DNA from 4 places in the Mesorhizobium sp. M8A.F.Ca.ET.165.01.1.1 genome. Region 2 is predicted to be linked to each of the others. Evidence: predicted binding sites of a transcription regulator. Region 2 holds the regulator's gene; each other region holds the start of a gene.
The links. Region 2 encodes PhoB, which activates phosphate uptake and scavenging genes when phosphate is short. Its sites were predicted from a motif close to TGTCATNNANCTGTCAT; they were not measured.
Positions count from the first base shown of each region.

Region 1: the regulator PhoB is predicted to act here: its motif matches at 2,888-2,904, upstream of EN808_RS33945 (acetoacetate decarboxylase).
Region 3: the regulator PhoB is predicted to act here: its motif matches at 2,094-2,110, upstream of EN808_RS06115 (RNA degradosome polyphosphate kinase).
Region 4: the regulator PhoB is predicted to act here: its motif matches at 3,273-3,289, upstream of EN808_RS22025 (ceramide glucosyltransferase).

Region 1 is NZ_SRTH01000028.1:40,305-46,030, reverse strand. It holds gene EN808_RS37420 (acyl carrier protein) at 1-114, shown strand, start outside; gene EN808_RS33960 (hypothetical protein) at 286-1,185, shown strand; gene EN808_RS33955 (phosphodiesterase) at 1,172-1,951, opposite strand; gene EN808_RS33950 (3-hydroxybutyrate dehydrogenase) at 2,018-2,806, opposite strand; gene EN808_RS33945 (acetoacetate decarboxylase) at 3,034-3,822, shown strand; gene EN808_RS33940 (patatin-like phospholipase family protein) at 3,815-4,975, shown strand; gene EN808_RS33935 (MFS transporter) at 5,159-5,726, shown strand, end outside.
Region 2 is NZ_SRTH01000012.1:172,688-178,413, reverse strand. It holds gene EN808_RS26500 (sugar ABC transporter permease) at 1-337, opposite strand, end outside; gene xylF (D-xylose ABC transporter substrate-binding protein) at 479-1,519, opposite strand; gene EN808_RS26490 (ROK family protein) at 1,784-3,028, shown strand; gene phoB (phosphate regulon transcriptional regulator PhoB) at 3,294-3,983, opposite strand; gene phoU (phosphate signaling complex protein PhoU) at 4,002-4,709, opposite strand; gene pstB (phosphate ABC transporter ATP-binding protein PstB) at 4,735-5,538, opposite strand; gene pstA (phosphate ABC transporter permease PstA) at 5,535-5,726, opposite strand, start outside.
Region 3 is NZ_SRTH01000002.1:314,439-320,164, forward strand. It holds gene EN808_RS06100 (TIGR02117 family protein) at 1-485, shown strand, start outside; gene EN808_RS06105 (FAD-dependent monooxygenase) at 503-1,741, opposite strand; gene EN808_RS06110 (zinc-finger domain-containing protein) at 1,762-2,007, opposite strand; gene EN808_RS06115 (RNA degradosome polyphosphate kinase) at 2,175-4,367, shown strand; gene ppx (exopolyphosphatase) at 4,367-5,726, shown strand, end outside.
Region 4 is NZ_SRTH01000008.1:214,440-220,165, forward strand. It holds gene EN808_RS22005 (aspartate aminotransferase family protein) at 1-441, shown strand, start outside; gene argF (ornithine carbamoyltransferase) at 458-1,369, shown strand; gene EN808_RS22015 (Hsp33 family molecular chaperone) at 1,516-2,547, shown strand; gene apaG (Co2+/Mg2+ efflux protein ApaG) at 2,777-3,169, opposite strand; gene EN808_RS22025 (ceramide glucosyltransferase) at 3,390-4,541, shown strand; gene EN808_RS22030 (O-succinylhomoserine sulfhydrylase) at 4,569-5,726, opposite strand, start outside.

The sequences.
Region 1 (5,726 bases), on a different contig from region 2:
CTGGGCTATCTGCTTTACGGCGCAATACTTGCAGCAATGAAGGGAATGGCGTGCAATGCGCGAAAGATCGCAACAAACATATCAACCCCGTGCAGAACCCGGATGGCGTTTTAGCGCTACGATGTCGCGATTGATAGCGGCCGCGACCAGATCAGGTTGAAATACAGCATGCGTGTACGGACCAGCCGGTGGTCGCGAATTCTCGCGGTTCAAGACCAGGGTTGTGGGAAGATGGGCTTCGTCTTATGAGCAGGCATCCGATTTTGGAGCAATGGCGAAGTTTGCATGAGCTGGAAGCCGGCCAAGGGCCTTGTTGATCTGCTGAACCACAACTGGCCTGTCAGAAAGGTCAAGGCTTTTCGCAACGCATTGATTGAGCGTGATTTTCGCGCGCGCGGCATTCCCAAAGGCCTGAAATTCGCCGAGGAGTTGCGGCAAACCGGCTCCCAGCGCTTCTGCTTTGTCATTGCCTTCAATACGCCCTGGGTCATCGATGCGCTCACCCGCGCCTGGCATTTGTATTCCTCGGGAATGACGCTGGTCGTCGTTGACAATTCATCCGATCGATCAGCCAGGGTGCGTATTGCGGACATCTGCCGGGAGCGAAAAGTCACTTATTTCGGTTTGCCTCGGAATCGGGAAGGCCATCCCAACCGGTCGCACGGGATTTCCATGAACTGGATCTTCCACAACGTCGTTCGGCCATTGCGGCCGGAGCTTTTCGGATTTCTGGATCACGACTGCTTTCCGATCGCCCGCGTGGACATTCCCGCAATGATGGAGGGAAAAGTCGTCTACGGCTCAAAGCGCCCAGCGCAAGCGGACCCTGAAGCCTGGTTCATGTGGGCTGGGTTCTGCTTCTTCCGCTTCAGCGCCGTGCAAGGACTGGACCTGGACTTCACACCGCGTTTTGTCAGCGGAATGGACACCGGCGGCGGAAACTGGACGCTGCTGTATCGCGGGCTTGCTGAGAACGATGTTTCGGATGCGCAGAAGACGGCAGCCGATCTCGACTTTGGTGGGATAGAGGCGGACCATCGCATGCTGGGCGGCGCTTTTTTTCACATCGGCGGCGCCTCGCACAGAAAACTGGTCATGACCCGGGAGTACCGGCGGCTGATCTCGGACCATGTGTGGGAGACCCACCTCGGCGGCGGCGAAAGCCGCCTCGTCAAGGACCCTTGACCGGCTCGGGCTGGCCGGCCCCAAAATCGTGGAAATGCACCACCACCCCATCCGCGTCGATGAAGATGACGGCATAGGCTGGCGGCTCATGGCCCAGCCGCCAGCTGTCCGAAAAATCCAGTGCGCTCTGGTGGTTGGTGCTGCGCAGTGTGCTGACTGGTATGCCGCGCCAACTGCCGGCGATCAGCCGATGGACATGGCCGGCGAAGATGTGGCCGACATTGCCGTGGCGCCGGAGAATGTCATGCAAGGCATCGGCGTCGGCGAGCCTGACCTCGTCAAGCACCGGCATGTGGATCCGGAACGGCGGATGGTGCATGAAGAGGAAAACCGGCCGGTCGCGCGCTTCCTGCAGCTTCTCGTCGAGCCAGTCGAGACGGGCCGCGCACAGCCTGCCCTCGACATGTCCGGCGTCCAGCGTGTCGAGCAGGATCAGGCGGCCATCGCTGCCATCGAAGACGCTCTGGACGAACCCGCGTCCGGCCGGCGCTTCCGGGAACATCTCGAGAAAAAGCGCCCTGTCGTCGTGGTTGCCGAGCATCAACCGGCAAGGCGGCACGAACCCCGCCAGCGTCTGCCTCAATGCCGCATAGGCGGCGCGCTCGCCATCATTGGTCAGGTCGCCTGATACCACCACCAGATCGACATCGGCATGACTTCTGCCGATATCGGCCAGGCAAGCCTCCAGCCGGGCGAGCGGATCGGAGCCATGGAGACGGCCACCCGGCGCCATCAGATGCGGATCGGAGAGCTGGATGATTTTCATTGGCCCGCGCACTGCCTTCCTGCCGCCGCCTGGCGTCGGCCTGAAGCCGGTATGTTTCGACCAGCTCTACTGTGCCGTCCAGCCACCGTCCATCGGCAAGGTCGTGCCGGTGATCTGCTTGGCCGCATCCGAACACAGGAACAATGCCAGTGCCGCAAGCTCTTCCACGGTGACGAATTCCTTGGTCGGCTGTGCGGCCAGCAGCACGTCGTGCTTGACCTGCTCCTCGGTCATGCCGCGCGCCTTCATCGTATCGGGGATCTGCTTTTCGACCAGCGGCGTCCAGACATAGCCGGGCGCGATCGCGTTCACGGTGATGCCGTTCTGGGCGACTTCCAGGGCCACCGTCTTGGTCAGGCCCGATATGCCATGCTTGGCCGAGACATAGGCCGACTTGAACGGCGAGGCGACCAGTGCGTGCGCCGAGGCCGTGTTGATGATGCGGCCCCATTTGCGGCTTTTCATGCCCGGCACCACCGCCTTGATGGCGTAGAAGGCGGCAAGCAGGTTGATGCGGATGATGGCTTCCCACTTGTCGTCGGGGAACTCCTCGATCGGCGCCACATGCTGGATGCCGGCATTGTTGACCAGGATGTCGAGGCTGCCGAACGCCTCTTCCGCGTCGTGGATCATGGCGGTGACCGCGGCGCCATCCATCATGTTGGCGTCGGAATAGCGGCACCTGACGCCGAAATCCTTCTCGATGCCGACTCGCTCCTGCTCGATGGCAGCGGCGTCGCCAAGGCCATTGATGGTGACGTTGGCACCCTCGGCGGCAAAGGCGCGGGCGATCGCGAGGCCGATGCCGCTGGTCGAGCCGGTGACAAGCGCATTCTTCGAAGACAGGGAACCCATGGGGAGATCTCGCAAGAGGTGGGAGGGAGTGGTGTTGAGGCAGATAGTTTGTGCGGCGCAACAAGACAATGCCACGGCCATGTGTCGGCTCGATTACAGCCCCGCGACCGCCTTTGCCGGCTTCGTGAAAGGGCGTCTTGGCGATGACACGGCATTGTCATGCTGCCATGCAACATATTTCCCAGCGCATTCGCGCGGGGTCATTTTCGAACGTTGGGGGCACCTGGATGGAAATCGCCGATGTCGTGAAGCGCGCCTATGCGATGCCGCTCACCAATCCCTCCTTCCCGCCCGGCCCTTATCGTTTCTTCGACCGCGAATACATCATCATCACCTACCGCACGACACGCGAGGCGCTTGAGGCCGTCGTGCCGGCGCCATTGGAGATCGATGAGCCGCTGGTCAAATACGAATTCATCCGCATGCCGGACTCGACCGGCTTCGGCGACTACACCGAGACCGGTCAGGTCATTCCCGTACGCCATAAGGGCCAGCACGGCGGCTATGTCCATTCCATGTATCTCGACGACGACGCGCCGATCGCCGGGGGCCGTGAGCTGTGGGGGTTTCCGAAAAAGCTCGCCAACCCCAAGATCGTCCATGAAGGCGAGGTGATCGTCGGCACGCTGCACTATGGCAGCGTTCTGTGCGCCACCGGCACGATGGGCTACAAACATCGGGAAGCCGATCACGATTCCGTGCTCGCTTCGCTCGCCGCCCCCAATTTCCTGATCAAGATCATCCCGCATGTCGACGGCACGCCGCGCATCTGCGAACTGGTCCGCTACTACCTTACCGACATCACGCTGAAGGAAGCCTGGACCGCGCCGGCCGCGCTCGATCTGCGGCCCCATGTCATGGCCGACGTGGCGAAGCTGCCCGTGATCGACATCGTGTCGGCGGTTCACTTCAAGGCGGACCTCACGCTCGGCCTGGGCGAAGCCGTACATGATTACCTCGCTGACCACAGCCGATCCGCTGCCAGCGCAACCCAGCTGGAGAAAGTCCGTGCTTGAGCGTACCCGCAACAAGGCAGCAGCCGCCACCATCGAGGAAATCACGGCGCAGTATGACCGTATCGCGCTGGTCTTCCAAGGCGGCGGTGCGCTCGGCGCCTATCAGGCAGGGGTCTATCAGGCGCTGGCCGATGCCGGCTGCGAACCGAGCTGGCTATCCGGCGTCTCGATCGGCGCCATCAACGCCGCGATCATCGCCGGCAATGAACCGAGCCGCCGGTTGCAGCGGCTGGAACAGTTCTGGCAGACGATTTCTGGCCGCAAGATCTGGTCCTACACGCCCGAAGGCGACATCTACCGCGACATCCGCAACCAAACCTCGTCGTTGATGACGATGACAATGGGCCAGCCCGGTTTCTTCAAGCCGCGCAATCCCAATCCCTGGTTCCAGCTGTCGGGGGCAGAAGGCGCCACCAGCTTCTACGACACCGCCGAGTTGAAGGACACGCTGGAGAGCCTGATCGATTTCGATGTGCTGAACGACGGCAAGAAGCGGCTGAGTGTCGGCGCGGTCAATGTCAGGACCGGTAACTTCGTCTATTTCGACACCGAGAAGGTGCGGATCGCGCCGGAGCACATCATGGCCAGCGGCGCGCTGCCACCGGCCTTCCCCTCGATCCGCATCGAGGGCGAATATTACTGGGATGGCGGCATCGTCTCCAACACGCCGCTGCAATATCTGCTCGACCAGGAAGAGGACCGTTCCTCGCTGGTGTTCCAGGTCGATCTGTTCAGCGCTCGCGGCGTGCTGCCGCGCGGCATGGCCGACGTGCTGTCGCGCCACAAGGACATCATGTATTCGAGCCGCACGCGGCAGAACACCGACAATTTCGAGCGCATCCATGCGCTGAAGATGAAGCTGCTCGATGCGCTGAAGCGCGTGCCGCCGGAGCAGCTCAAGGAAGGCGAGAAGGAGCTGATCGCCGACTATTCCAACGCCGGCGTCGTCAACATCGTCCACCTGATCTACCAGCACAAGGGCTACGAGGGTCACGCCAAGGACTATGAGTTTTCAGGCACCTCGATGCGCGAGCATTGGGAGATGGGCCTCGAGGACACCGAGCGCACGCTGCGTCACAAGAAATGGCTGATGCTGCCGACCAATGCCGATGGCGTCACCATCCACGACCTGCATCGCGAAGATCCGACTTGATACTTGCACCCGCCACAAGCTGAGCAATCTCGGGAAAATGCATAGCGGTCGCTCGGCTGGAAGCCCGTAAACTGTGAAGCTCTGCTTCATAGGCCATCAACATTATCGCGGATAGCCGCTCGCGGAGAGCGGGCTTACATCTGGGCGCCAGCAGAATGCGCTGGGCTCAATGGAGTACCGCCGATGGCCGCCGAAGCCGTTTCCCCTGCTGTCGTTCCATCGCGTGACGCCTGGCGCGGCCTGCTGTGGTTTGTGCCGCTCACGGCGCTGTGGCTACTCTTGATCTATCGTTGGCCGGCGATCCCGGACAGCGGCGTTCCGACCACGTTCCACCAGCTCGCGGCTCACGGGCTCGTCGCTCTGGGATTGTGGCTCGGCCTCGAACATACGAGCCTGACGCCCGGTCAACGTCGCGCGACCTGGTTGGCGATCATGATCGCGGACACGCTGTGGTTCGCCGTCGCTTGGAGCGCCGCGATCAATGGCGTCTTCCAACAGGACGCCACGGCTTTGCCGGCGTTGCCATCGGCCATCTTCCTGCCGGTGGTCATCGGCGCGCCGCTGTTGCTGTTCTCTGGGCGGATCGGGCAGGTGCTCGATGCGATGCCAGCGAGCTGGCTCGTCGCGGTTCAGCTCTACCGCGTATTCGGCAGTTGGGCTCTCGCGGCGTGGCTGCATGGTGCGCTGCCCGGCGTGTTCGCAGTGCCAGCAGGCATCGGAGACATGCTGACAGGACTGCTCGCGTTGCCGG
Region 2 (5,726 bases):
TGCCGATCAGGCCCTCGGCGGAACCGACGGACAGGTCGATGTTGCGCATGACGATGACCAGCACCATGCCACAAGCCATGATGGCGACCGCGGACGTCTGCACCGACAGGTTCCACAGATTGCGCGGCGTGAGAAACGTGCGGCTGTCGAAATCGAGCGGATTGACGCCGAGACGCAGGCTCGAAATCACATGCAGCGCGACCCAGATCAGCAGCAGGGCGCCGATCATGCCGAGCATGCGGGTGTCGATCTCGGTCGCCTTCAGGAACCGGGCGACCCCGCCGAGTTCCGAGGCGCGCGCGGTATCGGCCTGCGGGTTGGACGTCGTATCGGTCATGATTTCCTCCAACCGGCTGGCCGTCTACGCGGATGCCGAAGCCAGCCTAGAAGCTATCCGCGTGATGCGGAAACACAAATCTTTTTGAGAAAACGCCGCGGCTTTGGGCCGCGGCGCCTTCATTTCTTCAAGCGGTCAAACTCAGTTGCAGGCCGCAACGCTGCCGGCGGCGACGCCCGCGCAGACTTCGTCCTTCTTGATCCAGCCGGCGTCGATGACGAGGTTGAGATTATCCTTGGTGATGGCGACCGGGGTCAGGAACAGCGACTTGACGGTGTTGCCGCCAGGCGTCGTGAAGTCCTTCACGCCGGCGATGTCGGTCATCTTCTTGCCGTCGGCGAGCTGCGAGGCGATCTCGGCGGCGTTCTTGCCGAGTTCACGGGCGTCCTTCCACACCGACACGGTCTGGGTGCCGAGCGCGATGCGGTTGAGCGCGGCGTGGTCGCCGTCCTGGCCAGAGACCGGCACGGTGCCGGCGAGCCCCTGCGCCGTCAGCGCCGCGACGACGCCGCCGGCGGTGCCGTCATTGGCCGCGACCACCGCGTCGACCTTGTTGTCATTGGCGGTGAGGAACTGCTCCATGTTCTTCTGGGCGTTGGCGGGCAGCCAGCCGTCCGTATAGGCCTCGCCGACATTCTTGATCTTGCCCGAGTCGATGGCTTCCTTCAGCACTTCCATCGAGCCCGAGAACAGGAAGTCGGCATTCGGGTCGGCACCCGAGCCCTTGATGAAGACGTAGTTGCCTTCAGGCTTCACCTTGAACACTTCGCGGGCCTGCATGCGGCCGACTTCCTTGTTGTCGAAGGTCAGGTAGAAGACGTCCTTGTTTTCGATCAGGCGGTCATAGCCGACGACCGGAATGCCCTCGTCGAGCGCTTTCTGCACCGCCGGACCGATGGCCGAGGCATCCTGCGCCAGGATGATCAGCGAATTGGCGCCCTGCGAAATCAGGCTCTCGACATCGGTCAGCTGCTTGCCGGGATTGGACTGCGCATCGGCGGAAATGTACTTGTCGCCCGCGGCCTCGATCGCCTTCTTCATGGCGGCCTCGTCGGTCTTCCAGCGCTCTTCCTGGAAGTTGGACCAGGAAACGCCGATGACCTTGTCCTTCGCCTGCGCGACCGACACCAGTGTCAGCGACATGGCGACACCCGCCAGGATGGCGGCTGTGAATCTCTTCATGATATCCTCCCTGCGCCGCGTATGGCGCGACCAAACTGGCCCGAAGGCCGGCACAAAGGCTCTATTTTTTCGAGCCTCGAAAAAACACTGGTCCATCACCGGAACACTGTCAACATCGATTCTGATGGATTTTGAGGTGCCGGAAATTTTTTTTCGAGCCTCGCAATAAATAAATGACAGCACCGGCCGCTTCTGCCAGTGTTTGACCCTGTTGCCGGAGGTATTCGAGGGGGATCAAGAACCGCGGCAACCGGGAGGGAAAGCATGTCGGTGGGAATCCGCCACGACGATCTGCGCCGGCGCAACCGCGCAATGGTGATTGCAGCCGTGCGCCGGGATGGTCAGCCCTCGCGCACCGAGATCGCCGCCACCACTGGCCTCAGCCACTCGACCATATCGGCGATATCCGCCGACCTGATCGGCGAAGGTATCCTGACCGAAGGCAAGCCGAACGAGGCCGGCTCACTCAAACGCGGCCGGCCGCAGGTTGGCCTCGGCCTCAACCCCGAGGCCGCGGCTGTGATGACCGTGGTGCTGTCGCTGAATTTCCTATCCGTCGCCGTCATCGATTATGCCGGCCAGGTGGTCGCCGAGGAACAGCGCCGGCTGGACACGCTGACCATGTCGCGCGAGGCTCTGATCGGCGAATGCACGGCAATAGTGCGCCGCCGCATCGAGGACCCCGATCTCGATGTCCGCAGTGTTGCCCGCATCGCGCTGGCGATCCAGGGCATCACCGACACCGAGGCGCGTGCCATGCTGTGGTCGCCGATCACGCCGCAGACGGACATTGCCTTCGCCGACATACTCGAAGCCGAATTCGGCATCCCCGCCACCATGGAGAACGACTGCAACATGATGGCGGTGGCGTTGCGCTGGCGCGACCCTCAACGCTACCGCGACGACTTCATCGCCATCCTGCTCTCGCACGGCATCGGCATGGGCCTGGTGCTCAAGGGCGAACTGTTCACCGGCACCCATTCATCGGGCGGCGAATTCGGCCACATGATCCATCGCCCGGGCGGCGCGCTCTGCCGTTGCGGGCGGCGCGGCTGCGTCGAGGCCTATGCCGGCAACTATGCCATCTGGCGTAATGCCAGGCAGCTTGGCGAGGACGCCGAACCGGTCGCCGATGTCAGCGACGCGCAGATGCGGACACTCGCCGCGACGGCAAGGGAGAAAGACGGACCGGAGCGCGAAGCCTATCGCAAGGCGGGCGAGGCGCTGGGCTATGGGCTGGGCAGCCTGTTCGCGCTGATCGACCCGGCGCCGGTCGCCATGGTCGGTGTCAGTGCCGCCGCCTTCGATCTGATCGAGCCGGCCTTGCGCGAGGCCATCGCCCAGACCGCCGGCGGCCAGCATTCGGAATCGATTTCCTTCGACACCGAGCCGAACGAACTGCCGCTGATTCGCGAAGGCTGCGCCATGCGCGCCTTGACCTTCGTCGACCAGGAGATTTTCGCGCCGGGCGTGCAGGCGAGAGGCAGTGCTGGGAAGAGCGTGGCCTGAGCGAACGCTCCGGTGAATCACCACCAATGCTGGAGGTTGGCCGAGCGCCCTCAAGGTCGTCATCCCTGGGCGGAGCAGCCGCGAAGCGGCGTCGCGGAGACCCTGGGATCCATGCCGTGACCTCGATCGTAGAGTGCAACGGCGCAGAATTCTGCACTGCGGCGACGCGTCGAGGTCCCGGCATGGATCCTCGGGTCTGCGCCGCGTCGCTTCGCTCCTTGCTCCGCTCGTGGATGACGAAGTCAGGGGCGTAGCCGCCCTCGACCTAGTCTTCCCTGATCGCGTAGCCCGCGCCGCGGATGGTGCGGATGACGTCGGGCATGCGGCCATTGTTGACCGCCTTGCGCAGGCGACCGACATGCACGTCCACCGTGCGCTCGTCGATATAGATCGTCTCGCCCCAGACATTGTCGAGCAACTGGCTGCGCGAGAACACCCGGCCGGGATGGCGCATCATGAATTCGAGCAGCCGGAACTCGGTCGGTCCGAGCCGGATTTCGCTCTTCTTGCGATAGACCCGGTGCGATTCACGGTCGAGCACGATGTCGCCGACCTTGAGCACGCTGGACAGCACTTCCGGCTTGGCGCGACGCAGCAGCGCCTTGACCCGGGCCATGAATTCCGGCGTCGAGAACGGCTTGACCAGATAGTCGTCGGCGCCGGTCGAAAGGCCACGCACGCGGTCGCTCTCCTCACCGCGCGCCGTGAGCATGATGATCGGCAACCTCTCGGTCTCGGGCCGCATTCGCAGGCGCCGACAGAGTTCGATGCCGGAAACAGCCGGCACCATCCAGTCGAGCACCAGGAGGTCGGGCACATTCTCCTGGAGGCGGATCTCGGCTTCGTCGCCGCGCGTCACCACCTCGACCTGGTAGCCTTCCGATTCCAGATTGTAGCGGAGGAGCACGCCGAGCGGCTCCTCGTCCTCCACCACCATGATGCGTGGCGCGATCATTGGCAGATCATCCTATCGTCAAGCCGCCGGCGCCGACATCGCCGTCTCGTCCTGCTTCGGACGATTGGCGGGCAGTTGCGTTCCGGTCAGCACATAATACGCATTCTCGGCGATGTTGGTCACATGGTCGCCGATGCGCTCGAGATTCTTGGCGCAGAACAAGAGATGCGTGCAAGCCGTGATGTTGCGCGGATCCTCCATCATGTAGGTCAGCAGTTCGCGGAACACCGAGGTGTATTTGACGTCGATGCGTTCGTCGTCATTCCTGAGCTTGGCGAGGGCGGCGGCATCGCCGGCCGCATATTCCTCGACCACGCCCTGCACCTGGATCAGCACCAGCTGCGCCATGGAGTCGATCGAGTGCGACAGGTCGCGCGGCGTCGCGGTGAGACCGACGGAACCGACACGCTTGGCGATGTTCTTGGCAAGGTCGCCGATGCGCTCGAGGTCGCCCGCCATGCGGATCGAGCCGACGACATGACGCAGATCGTCGGCCATCGGCTGGCGCTTGGCGATCAGGGTGATGGCGCGGTCGTCGAGTTCGCGCTGGCGCGCATCCATGATGGCGTCGTCGGAGACGACGCGCTGTGCCAGCGCGTTGTCGGAATTCAGCAGAGCCTTGGTGGCGCCGCCGACCATCGTGCCGGCGAGATCGCCCATGTCGCTGATCAGCCTGCTGATCTGTCCGAGATCCTCATCGAAGGCTGCGACTGTGTGTTCGGCCATGATCCTGGTCCTCGTATGCGTGATATCAGCCGAAGCGGCCGGTGATGTAGTCCTGCGTGCGCTTCTCGCGAGGCGACGTGAAGATCTTCTCGGTCTTGTCGAATTCGACCAGTTCGCCCAGATACATGAACGCCGTCTGGCGCGACACGCGCGCCGCCTGCTGCATGTTGTGGGTGACGATGACGATCGTATAGTCGGCCTGCAGCTCGTCGATCAGTTCCTCGATCTTGGCGGTCGACAGCGGATCGAGCGCCGAGGCTGGTTCGTCGAGCAGGATGACTTCCGGCTTCACCGCCACGGTGCGGGCGATGCAAAGACGCTGCTGCTGGCCGCCCGACAGGCTGAGGCCGCTGGCGTTGAGCTTGTCCTTGACCTCGGTCCACAATGCCGCGCGCTTCAGCGCCTGTTCGACACGGCCGTCCATCTCGGACTTGCTGATCTTCTCGTAGAGACGGACGCCGAAAGCGATGTTCTCGTAGATCGACATCGGGAACGGCGTCGGCTTCTGGAACACCATGCCGATCTTGGTGCGCAGGAGATTGAGATCCTGCGAGCGGTCGAGGATGTTCTGGCCGTCGAGCAGCACCTGGCCGTCGGCGCTCTGCTTCGGGTAGAGCTCGTAGATGCGGTTGAAGACGCGCAGCAGCGTCGACTTCCCGCAGCCCGACGGGCCGATGAAGGCGGTGACGCTGCGCTCGGGCAGCGACAGGCTGATATCCTTCAACGCCTTCGACTGGCCGTAGTAGAAGTTGAGGTTCTTGACCTCGATCTTGGCCTTATCCACGGCCACTTCGGGCGTGTTCAACTCGGTGGACAACATCGGTTTCATCTGTCCTCTCTGCGTCCGGTAAGGCTGCGGGCGAAAATGCTCAGGCCGAGAACCGTCAGGGTGATTATGAGTGCGCCGGTCCATGCCAGTTGCTGCCATTCCTCATAGGGGCTGAGAGCGAACTGGAAGATGGTGACAGGCAGGCTGGCCATCGGCGCGTTGAGATTGCTCGACCAGAACTGGTTGTT
Region 3 (5,726 bases), on a different contig from region 2:
TGCGCCGGCGCTTCCGTTTTCTTGCCGATGCCGGCCTGCCTTCGGACGCCCCCGAAGTGCGCTACCTCGTCTTCGGCTGGGGCGGGCGCGCCTTCTACCTGGAAACGCCGACATGGTCGCAAGTGAAGGCGCTGCCGGTATTCAAGGCGCTGACACTCGATGCTTCGGTGATGCATGTCGACGTCGCCGGCGATATCTCCGAGCCGCGCCCCGATGTCGCCGGCTTCGACGTGGGCGAGGACCGTTTTGCCGCGTTGCTCGACTTTGTCGAAGCGAGTTTTCAGCAGGGACCGAGCGGCCCGATCGTCATCGACAATGCCGCCTATTCCAATTTCGACCGTTTTTATGAGGCCAATGGCCGTTTCAACGCGCTGATCGGCTGCAACACCTGGGCTGCGGCCGCACTGCGCACTGCCGGCCTGCGCACCGGCTGGTGGAACCCGCTGCCGGCATCGCTTGGGTTGTCGATGCGGCTGTATAATTAGCTTTGCCGCAGCTCCTTTCAGCGACGGATGACCTGCTGCTGTTCCCAGCCGTAAAGCCAATCCAAATCCGCCGCGAGCTTCTCTCCTGGCCGCGTCGCCAGGACCAGATTGCGCGCCAATGCCACCGGTCCCCGGGCGTGCCAGGCGAGGCGGTTGAGCGCGCCGCGTTTCAGTACCTTTTCGATGCGCGGTCGTCGCAGCTTCTCCCAGATGGTGAGGCTTTGCGTCAGGTCGCCGGGGAAGTCGGCGACCAGGCTGGCGAGCATCGCGGCGTCCTCGATCGCCATCGCGGCACCTTGTGCCGCGAACGGCGTCATTGCGTGCGCGGCGTCGCCGATCAGCGCGATGCCGGCTGGCATTGTCCAAGGCTGTCTCTGTTCGACGGTATGCAGCGGCCAGGTCAGCCACGGGCCGGCTATTTCCACCAGCTTCACGAGTCCTGGCGCGGTGCCGCGCATGGCGGCGGCGAGTATGCCGGGATCGGCATGGCCGGACCAGCCCTCGGTAATGCGCTCGCCTTTGGTGAAGGCGACGAGGTTGAATGCGTCGCCCTTACTGACGGGATAGACGACCATGTGGAAACCCGTATGCAGGAAAGTCGTGACGCAATCGGCTGCACCGATCGCGGCGAAGGCCCGCCCGGCGCTGCTGTCTGCCGCGACGGTGGTGCGCCAGGCCAACTCTCCCGAAAAACGGCTTCTTGGCGATGCCATCCTTTGTGCATCGACAAGCTCGCGCACCGACGACCAGACGCCATCGGCGCCGACCAGCAAGGAGCCTTGTTCCTCCGCCGTATTGCCACCGATCTCGACGGTCGCCGTGACACCATGGCTGCCAGTCGCAATTCTTTGGAGGCGCGCCCCGACGGTGAGATGGATATCAGGTATCTCGGCAACCCGTGCCATCAACGCGCTCTGCACATCGGCCCGGTGGGCGACGAGATAGGGCGCGCCCCAGCGGCTCTCGCCGGCTTCCCCTAGCGGCACGCGCGCCAGTTGGCGCAACGTCCTTGCGTCCTTCAATACCACGGCCTCCGGCCTTACCACCGCCGACAGCAGTCGGTCGAGCACGCCGAGTTGACGAAGGATGCGTGTCGCATTGGGAGAGAGCTGGATGCCCGCGCCGACCGCTTCAAGGCGCTGCGCCTGCTCGAACACCTGCACGGGATAACCGCGTTCGGCGAAGGCAACCGCCGCGGTCAGTCCGGCAATGCCAGCTCCGGCGATGACGACTTGCCGGGAGCGCGTGTCGTCCATCCGGTTTGCCGCGAAAGGCTTCAGGCGGCCTGGTCGATGTAGAGGCAGCCCGCGGGCAGGGTTTCCGTCGCCTTCAGCTTTGGCGAATAGCGGTAGAGGGTCGAGCAGTAGGGGCAGACTTTCTCATTGTCGTCGCCCATGTCGAGAAACACATGCGGATGATCGAAAGGCGGGTTGGCGCCCGTGCACATGAATTCCTTGACCCCGATGTCGATTGCCGGATGGCCCGCATCGTTCTGGAAATGGGGAATGGAACCGCCTGCCATCGTCGTCTCCTTAACGCAGTCTCTCTGCATCTGGATCATATCAAGCCTCTTTGCAAGTTCGATGAAATCAAACTGTCGCAAAAGCCTGTCAGAGAACTGTCGCAAAAGCCTGCCACAGGATAAGTTAAGCCGGTTAACCGGCCAGGGCGGGCGAAAGAGCGGGAATCATGAACGAATTGAAGCCGGTACAGAGCGAATTCAACAACGTCACGGCAGCGAGCCCGGAAGGCAATCCGGACCGTTTCGTCAACCGCGAGTTCTCCTGGCTGCAGTTCAATCGCCGCGTTCTCGAAGAATCGCTGAACACCCATCACCCGCTGCTGGAGCGCGTCCGCTTCCTGTCGATCTCGGCCGCCAATCTCGACGAGTTCTTCATGGTGCGCGTCGCCGGCCTTGCCGGCCAGGTGCGCGAGGGCATCGTGCTGAAGAGCCCGGACGGACGCACCCCCGAACAGCAGCTCGAACAATTGCTGCGTGAAGTCGAGCGGCTGCAGGAAGACCAGCAGAAGAGCCTTTCGGCACTCACGGTTCTGCTCAACAAGGAAGGCATCGAGAGCATCACCCGCGATGCGCTGACCAAGGACGAAAAGGTCTGGCTGGAAGAGCATTTCCAGGACCAGGTGTTTCCGGTGCTCACCCCGCTGTCGATCGACCCGGCGCATCCGTTCCCGTTCATTCCCAATCTCGGCTTCTCCATGGCGCTGCAGCTTCGCCACCGCAAGAATGGCGAGGAGATGAGCGCATTGCTGCGCCTGCCGGTGGCGCTGAAGCGCTTTATCCGCCTTCCGGACCGCAAGAACCATGTCCGCTTCATTCCGCTGGAGGAGGCGGTCGGCCTTTACATCGGCAAGCTGTTCCCCGGCTACGAGGTCAAGGGCTCCGGCACGTTCCGCATCATCCGCGACAGCGATATCGAGGTCGAAGAGGAGTCGGAAGACCTTGTGCGGCTGTTCGAAACGGCGCTGAAGCGTCGCCGCCGCGGTTCGGTTATCCGCATCGAGTTCGACATGCTGATGCCGGGGGAATTGCGCGATTTCGTCGCCGGCGAGCTTGGCGTCTCGTCGAGCCGCATCAGCGTGCTCACCGGGCCGCTGGCGCTCAGCCAGATCTCCGAGATCGTCTCCGTTCCCCGCGACGACCTGAAGTTCACGCCCTACAATCCACGCTTTCCCGAACGTATCCGCGAGCATGGCGGCGACTGTTTTGCCGCCATCCGCGAGAAGGACATCGTCGTTCATCACCCCTACGAGTCGTTCGACGTGGTGGTGCAGTTCCTGCGCCAGGCAATGGCCGACCCCGAAGTTGTGGCGATCAAGCAGACGCTCTATCGCACCTCCAACGACAGCCCGATCGTGCGTGCGCTGGTCGACGCGGCCGAGGCTGGCAAGTCGGTGACGGCGCTGGTCGAGCTCAAGGCGCGTTTCGACGAGGAAGCCAACATCCGCTGGGCGCGCGATCTCGAACGTGCCGGCGTGCAGGTCGTGTTCGGGTTCCTCGAACTCAAGACCCATGCCAAGATGTCGCTGGTGGTACGGCGCGAGGACGGCAAGCTGCGCAACTACGTCCATCTCGGCACCGGCAATTACCATCCGGTGACGGCACGCATCTACACCGACCTGTCCTTCTTCACCACCGATCCGACGATTGCCCGCGACGTCGCCCAATTGTTCAATTTCATCACCGGCTATGCCGAGCCGACCGCCGAAATGCGGCTGGCGATCTCGCCCTTCACGCTGAGGAACCGCATCCTCCAGCACATTTCAGCCGAGATCACCCATGCGTTGGAGGGGCGGCCGGCGCGCATCTGGATGAAGATGAACGCGCTCGTCGACCCCATCATCATCGATGCGCTCTACGATGCCAGCCGCGCCGGTGTGGAAATCGACCTCGTCGTGCGCGGCATATGCTGTCTGCGGCCGCAGGTGCCGGGCCTGTCGGAGAACATCAGGGTCAAGTCGATCGTCGGCCGGTTCCTCGAGCACAGCCGTATCTATTGCTTCGGCAACGGCCATGGCCTTCCCTCGGACGAGGCGATTGTCTACATCTCCTCGGCCGACCTGATGCCGCGCAATCTCGACCGCCGCGTCGAGACCATGGTGCCGATCACCAATCCAACTGTGCATGAACAGATTCTGGGCCAGATCATGCTGGGCAACATCATGGACAATCAGCAAAGTTTCGACGTATTGGCTGATGGAACCTCCCGGCGCGTGGTGCTGGAGGAGGGCGAGGAACCGTTCAACGCGCAGGAATATTTCATGACCAATCCGAGCCTGTCGGGACGGGGTGACGCGCTGAAATCGCATGCGCCCAAGCGAATCGCGCAGTTCAAGCGCCGCAAGAAGAACGCCACCACCTGATGCTGTTCAATTCCCAGGGCCGGCTGCAGGACCGCCGACCGCTGTCCATCATCGACATCGGATCCAATTCGATCCGTCTTGTCGTCTATGAGGGGCTGGCGCGTTCGCCGACCGTGCTGTTCAACGAAAAGATGCTGGCCGGCCTCGGCCGCGGCATCGTCTCGACAGGGAAGCTCGACCCCGAAGGGGTGGCGCGTTCGATGGAGGAGTTTCGCCGTTTCCGCGCGCTCTCCGACCAGGCCGGTGCCGAACACATGTACGTGCTGGCAACCGCCGCCGCCCGTGAGGCGATCAACGGTCCCGATTTCATCCATCGCGCCGAGGAGGTGCTCAAGACCGAGATCCGCGTGCTCTCCGGCCGCCAGGAAGCGCATTATTCCGCGCTCGGCGTCATCTCAGGTTTTCATCCGGCCAACGGTATTGCCGGCGACCTTGGCGGCGGCAGCCTGGAACTGATCGACATCGATGGCGAGGCGATCGGCGACGGCATCACGCTGCCGCTCGGCGGCCTGCGCCTGCAGGACATGGCGAAGAACTCGCTCGTCCAGGCGCAGAAGATCGCACGCCAGGAACTGGCCCGGGCCAAGCTCTTGAAGGGCGGGCAGGGCAGGACTTTCTACGCCGTCGGCGGCACCTGGCGAAACCTCGCCAGGCTGCACATGGAGATGAACAACTACCCGCTCGGCGTCATGCACCACTACGAGATATCGGCCGACAGTGCCCAAACCTTCCTCAAGCAGGTGGCCAGGGGCGAGGTCGAAAAGGTGAGGGGTATCGAGGGCGTCTCCAAGAACCGCCGCTCGCTGCTGCCATACGGCGCGCTCGTGCTGCAGGAAATCATGACGGCGATGCAACCGTCCAGGATCGTCGTTTCGGCGCAGGGCGTGCGCGAAGGCTTTCTCTATTCACTGCTCGAGACGGCCGAGCAGAAGGCCGATCCGCTGATCTCGGCCGCCGAGGAGCTTGCGCTTTTGCGCTCGCGTTCGGTCCACCACGCGCATGATCTGGTCGAATGGACCGGCAAGGCCTTCAAGGCTTTCGGCATCGACGAGACGGAAGACGAAGCGCGCTATCGCCATGCCGCCTGCCTGCTTGCCGATATCGGCTGGCGCGCTCATCCGGAATATCGCGGCAAGCAGTCGCTCAACATCATCGCGCATGCGTCCTTCATCGGCGTCGATCATCCCGGCCGCGCCTACCTGGCGCTGACCAACGCCTACCGTCATGACGGCGTCTTCAATGAATTGGTGGCGCCCGAAATCAAGGCGCTGGCGCCGCCGCGCCTGTTGGAGCGCGCGCGCGTGCTGGCGGCGATGATGCGCGTCGTCTACCTGCTGACGGCCGCGATGCCCGGCATCA
Region 4 (5,726 bases), on a different contig from region 2:
GCCTGCCTTGCCACCGATGAAGCGGCCGTCGGCATGACCGCCGGCGTGCACGGCACCACGTTCGGCGGCAATCCGCTGGCAATGGCGGTCGGCAACGCCGTCCTCGACGTCGTGCTGGAAGATGGATTTCTCGAGGATGTCCAGCGCAAGGCGCTGCTGATGAAGCAGGGGCTTGCGTCGGTAGCCGACGAATTCCCCGAGGTGATCGAGGATATCAGGGGCACCGGGCTGATGCTCGGCCTCAAATGCGCGATGCCCAACGGCAAGGTGAACATGGCGCTGCGCGACCAGCATTTGCTGGCGGTTCCGGCCGGCGACAACGTCATTCGCCTGCTGCCGCCGCTGACCGTCACCGATGCCGAGATTCACGAAGCGCTCGGCCGCATCCGCGCCGGCGCCAAGGGCCTGTCGGAGGCCATTGCCTCCGCCGCCGCGAAGTAATCCGGAACCATTCCTGATGTCAGTTCGCCATTTCACCGATCTTTCCACCGTTTCCGAAGGCGATTTGCGCTTCATGCTGGATGATGCGGTGACGCGAAAGGCGCGTCTCAGGGCCGGCGAGCGGACCAAGCCGCTCGAAGGCAAGGTGCTGGCCATGATCTTCGACAAACCGTCGACGCGCACGCGCGTTTCTTTCGACGTCGGCATGCGCCAGCTTGGCGGCGAGACCATCATGTTGACCGGCACCGAGATGCAGCTCGGCCGCTCCGAGACCATCGCCGACACCGCCAAGGTGCTGTCGCGCTATGTCGACGCCATCATGATCCGCACCACCTCGCACGAGCGGCTGCTGGAGTTGACCGAGAATGCCACCGTTCCGGTGATCAACGGGCTGACCGACGACACCCACCCCTGCCAGCTGATGGCCGACATCATGACTTTCGAGGAGCATCGCGGTCCGGTGGCCGGCAAGACCATTGCCTGGACCGGCGACGGCAACAACGTGCTACACTCGCTGCTCGAGGCCTCGGCACGGTTCCGCTTCAATCTCAACGTCGCCGTACCCGAAGGCAGCGAACCGGCGCAGAAGCATGTCGACTGGTCCAAGGCGCATGGCGGCAAGCTGCATTTCACCCGCTCGCCCGAGGAAGCCGTCGACCAGGCCGACTGCATCGTCACCGACTGCTGGGTGTCGATGGGCCAGGAACACCGTGCCCGCGGCCACAATGTCTTCTCGCCCTATCAGGTCAACGCCGCGCTGATGGCCAAGGCAAAGCCCGACGCCCTGTTCATGCATTGCCTGCCGGCCCATCGCGGTGAGGAGGTGACCGACGAGGTCATCGACGGACCGCATTCGGTGGTCTTCGACGAGGCCGAAAACCGGCTGCACGCCCAGAAGGCCGTGCTTGCCTGGTGTCTCGGTGCTTGATGTGTCTTGTTGCTTGATGTGTCTTGTTGCTTGATATGTCTTGGCGCCTGAAATGCCCAGGCGCTTGATCTGCGGGGGCGCGATGCCTATCTGCGCCGCATCACGCAAATCAAGCGCGTTTGGACGCATGTGCCCACCAGGGCCGCATGGCCGCGCCCTGGAGCTTTGTCATGTTGGAAAGCCATCAAGTGACTGAACATCACCCCAAACTCGGCGAGTTCGGCTACGCCGGCGACGATCACGTCGTTCCCTTCGAAGTCGGTCCGCTCGACGTGCGTGGCCGCACGGTGCAGCTCGGGCCGATGCTCGACGCCATCCTTGGCCGCCACGACTATCCCGAGCCGGTCGCCCGCCTGCTGGCGGAAGCCTGTGTGCTGACGGTGCTGCTCGGCACCTCGCTCAAGTTCGAAGGCAAGTTCATCCTGCAGACCCGTACCGACGGGCCTGTCGACATGCTGGTCGCGGACTTTTCCACGCCCTCGGCGCTGCGCGCCTATGCGCGTTTCGACGCGGATCGGCTCGAAGCGCTGGTCGCGGCCGGCGAGACCTCGCAGCAAACGCTGCTTGGCAGCGGCGTGCTGGCGCTGACCATCGATCAGGGCGCCCATACGCAGCGCTATCAGGGCATCGTCCAGCTCGACGGCGAAACGCTGGAAGACGCGGCGCGTACCTATTTCCGCCAGTCGGAACAGATCCCGACGGATATCAGGCTCTCGGTCGCCAAGCTGCTGACGCCCGGTATCGGCGGTGCGCGCGAGCAGTGGCGCGCCGGCGGCATACTGGCGCAGTTCCTGCCGCAATCGCCCGAGCGCATGCGCGTCCCGGACCTGCCGGGTGGCGATGGCGATCCGCGCGAGGAAGTCCACGATCCGGCCGATAATTCCTGGCAGGAACTCCTCGCCTTGCTGGGCACCATCGAGCCGACCGAGCTGATCGACCCGACCATCGGCGCCGAGCGGCTGCTCTATCGCTTGTTCCACGAGCATGGCGTGCGCGTCTTCGGCGGCGTCCCCGTCACCGACCAGTGCTCGTGCTCCAGGGACAAGATCCGCGATATCCTCGAAGGCTTCTCCGCGCAGGAGATCAAGGACAGCACCGAGGATGGCGGCATCCACGTCGCCTGCGAGTTCTGCTCGACCCAGTACGACTTCGATCCGGCCGAGTTTGCGGCTCAGTAAAGCTAGTCCCTTCTCCCCGTCACTATACGGGGAGAAGGTGCCGGCAGGCGGATGAGGGGCAGCGCCAGCGTTAGTACAGGAGCTCCTTGGCTCTATCTGAAGAAAATTCTCGCAAGCTCGGCGCTGCCCTCATTGTCCTGCCGGACGGTCGTCACTCGAAAAGCCAAGCAATTCGTCCGCTTCGCGGACCATTCCTCAACTCCCCCGTATAGTGACGGGAGAAAAGACGCTAATTCACCGTGCGCCTTGTCCCCGGCAGATCGAGCGAGAAGGCGGGGATGGCGATGTCGAAGGTCTCGCCGCGCTTGTTGCGCATCGTGTAGCGTCCGACCATGATCCCGGACGGTGTCGAGAGCGGGCAGCCGGACGTGTATTGATAGCTGTCGCCGGGATTGAGTTCCGGCTGGTCGCCGACAACGCCCGGCCCGCGCACTTCCTCGACCCGGCCGGCGCCATCGGTGATGTGCCAATAGCGCGACAACAACTGCACGAACTCGTCCGACTGGTTGTCGATCGTTATCTGATAGCCCCAGACATAGCGGTTCTCCGAGGGATCCGAACGGTCCTCGAGATAGAACGGCCTGACCTGCACTTCGATGTTGCGCGTCACGGCGCGGTACATGAGCGGCTCCAAAACAACCCGATGACTTTCAGCGCTCCCGGTGAGCAGGTCAACGTGCGCGTCTTGTCGCGGCTGACCTTGAACCGCAGGTGCCGGCAAAGAATGTCATTTAAGTGACACACGACAATGGTGGTGTGCACGAACCGGGCGACTCGGCGCTCTGTCGAACTGTTGAAAACGGCCACGATGCCGGCCGCCTTTCCGGAGTGACCAGATCTCGATGGAACTCACCTTCATAGCCGCCTCGCTTTCGACCGCACTCATCCTTTCAAACGCCGCCAGCATTTCGCTCGCCGCTTCACAGCTGAAACGGCGCAACACGATCGCCCCGCCAGCCGGCAAGCCGCAACCGGTCTCGATCGTCGTCCCGTCGCGGGGCGTCGAGCCGTTCACGCATGAGACGCTGGAACGCGCCTTCGCCCTCGACTGGCCACGCTACGAACTGATCTTCTGCGTCGCCCATACCGACGATCCGGTGGTCAAACTGATAAACAGGGCGATTGCCCGGTTTCCCAAGGTACCGGCCCGGCTGCTGATCGGTGACGACCGCGTCAGCGCCAATCCAAAGCTCAACAATTGCGTCAAGGGTTGGGAAGCGGCACGCCACAACTGGGTCATCCTTGCCGATTCCAACGTCTTGATGCCGAGGGACTATGTCGAGCACATGATGGCGGCATGGCGGCCCGACACCGGCCTTGTCTGCTCGACGCCGATCGGCTCGCGGCCCGAGGGTTTCTGGGCCGATGTCGAATGCGCCTTCCTCAACACATTGCAGGCCCGCTGGCAGTATGCCGGCGAGGCGCTCGGCCTCGGCTTTGCCCAGGGCAAGAGCATGCTGTGGAACAAGCCGATGCTGGATGCCAATGGCGGCATTCGGGCGCTGGCCGCCGAGATCGCCGAGGACGCTGCCGCCACCAAGCTGGTGAACGGCCTCGGCTTGTGCGTCAATCTCGTTGCCGCGCCCTTCGAGCAGCCGCTCGGCCAGCGCACGCTTGGCGAGATCTGGTCGCGCCAGGCCCGCTGGGCGCGCCTGCGCCGCGTCACCTTCCCGCTGTTCTTCGCGCCCGAAATCCTGACCGGCGCGGCGGTGCCTCTCGCGCTTGCCCTGGTTGCTGCGGCGAGCGCCGGCGTCAGCCTTTGGGCAACCGCGATTGCCGTGTTGGCGGCCTTCTACCTTCCGGAGTGCGCACTGGCCTTGTCCAAGGGCTGGTACCTGTCGCCGCGCATGGTCGCGGCCATGATTGCGCGGGACGTGATGCTCCCAACCCTCTGGGCGCGCGGCTGGCTCGGCGGCGCCGTCGACTGGCGCGGCAACGCAATGACCATCCGCACCAAGGCGGCCGAACTGGAGGAGACGCCGTCGCGCGCCTGATCGCCGCGACCGACGCTCCCAAACAGCCTATTTGGCGGCCTTCAGCGCCTGCGCGATGTCTTCCAGCAGGTCGTCGGCGTCCTCCAGGCCGACCGACAGCCTGAGCGTCCCTGGCCCGATGCCGAGTTCGGCGCGGGCCTCGTCGCTCAGGTTCTTGTGCGTCGTCGTCGCCGGATGGGTGATCAGGCTCTTGGCATCGCCGAGATTGTTCGAGATCAGCACGATGTCGAGGGCGTTCTGCAGCGCGAAGGCCGCCGGCTTGCCGCCCTTGACGTCGAGGCAGATCAGCGTCGAGCCGCCCGACATCTGCTTCTTGACGATGGCGGCCTGCGGATGGTCGGCGCGGCCGGGATAGATGACGCGGGCGATCTGCGGCTGCTCGGCCAGGAAGTCGGCGATCCTGCCGGCGCTTTCCGTCTGCTGGCGCACGCGCAGCGGCAGCGTCTCGAGCCCCTTCAGCAAGGTCCAGGCATTGAACGGCGACAGGCTGGGGCCGGTGTGGCGGAAATAGTCGTGCAGGTTTTCGTCGATCCACTTCTTGTCCGACAGGATGACGCCGCCGAGGCAACGGCCCTGGCCGTCAATATGCTTGGTGGCCGAGTAGACGACGATGTGCGCACCAAGCTGCAACGGCTTCTGCTGCAGCGGCGTGGCGAAGACATTGTCGACGACAAGCCGCGCGCCGATCGAATTGGCAAGCGAGGCGACGGCTGATATGTCGACGACTTCCAGCGTCGGATTGGTCGGGCTTTCCAGGAAGAACAGCTTGGTGTTCGGCCTGACCGCCTTTTCCCAATTGGCGATATCGGTGCCGTCGACCAAGGTCGCCTCGATGCCATAGCGCGGCGCCAGCGTCTCGACCACCCAGCGACAGGAGCCGAACAGCGCGCGCGCCGCAATGATATGATCGCCGGCCTTGACGCTGCACAGAAGGGCCGCGGTCACCGCCGCCATGCCCGACGCCGTGGCGCGCGCGTCCTCGGCGCCTTCGAGAGCGCACATGCGCTTTTCGAACATGTCGACGGTCGGGTTGGCGTAACGCGAATAGATGAAGCCAGGCTCTTCGCCCTTGAAGCGGGCTTCCGCCGCCTGGGCGGTTTTATAGACATAGCCCTGGGTCAGGTACATCGCCTCGGCGGTTTCGCCGAATTGGGAACGCAGGGTGCCGCCATGCACGAGTGCCGT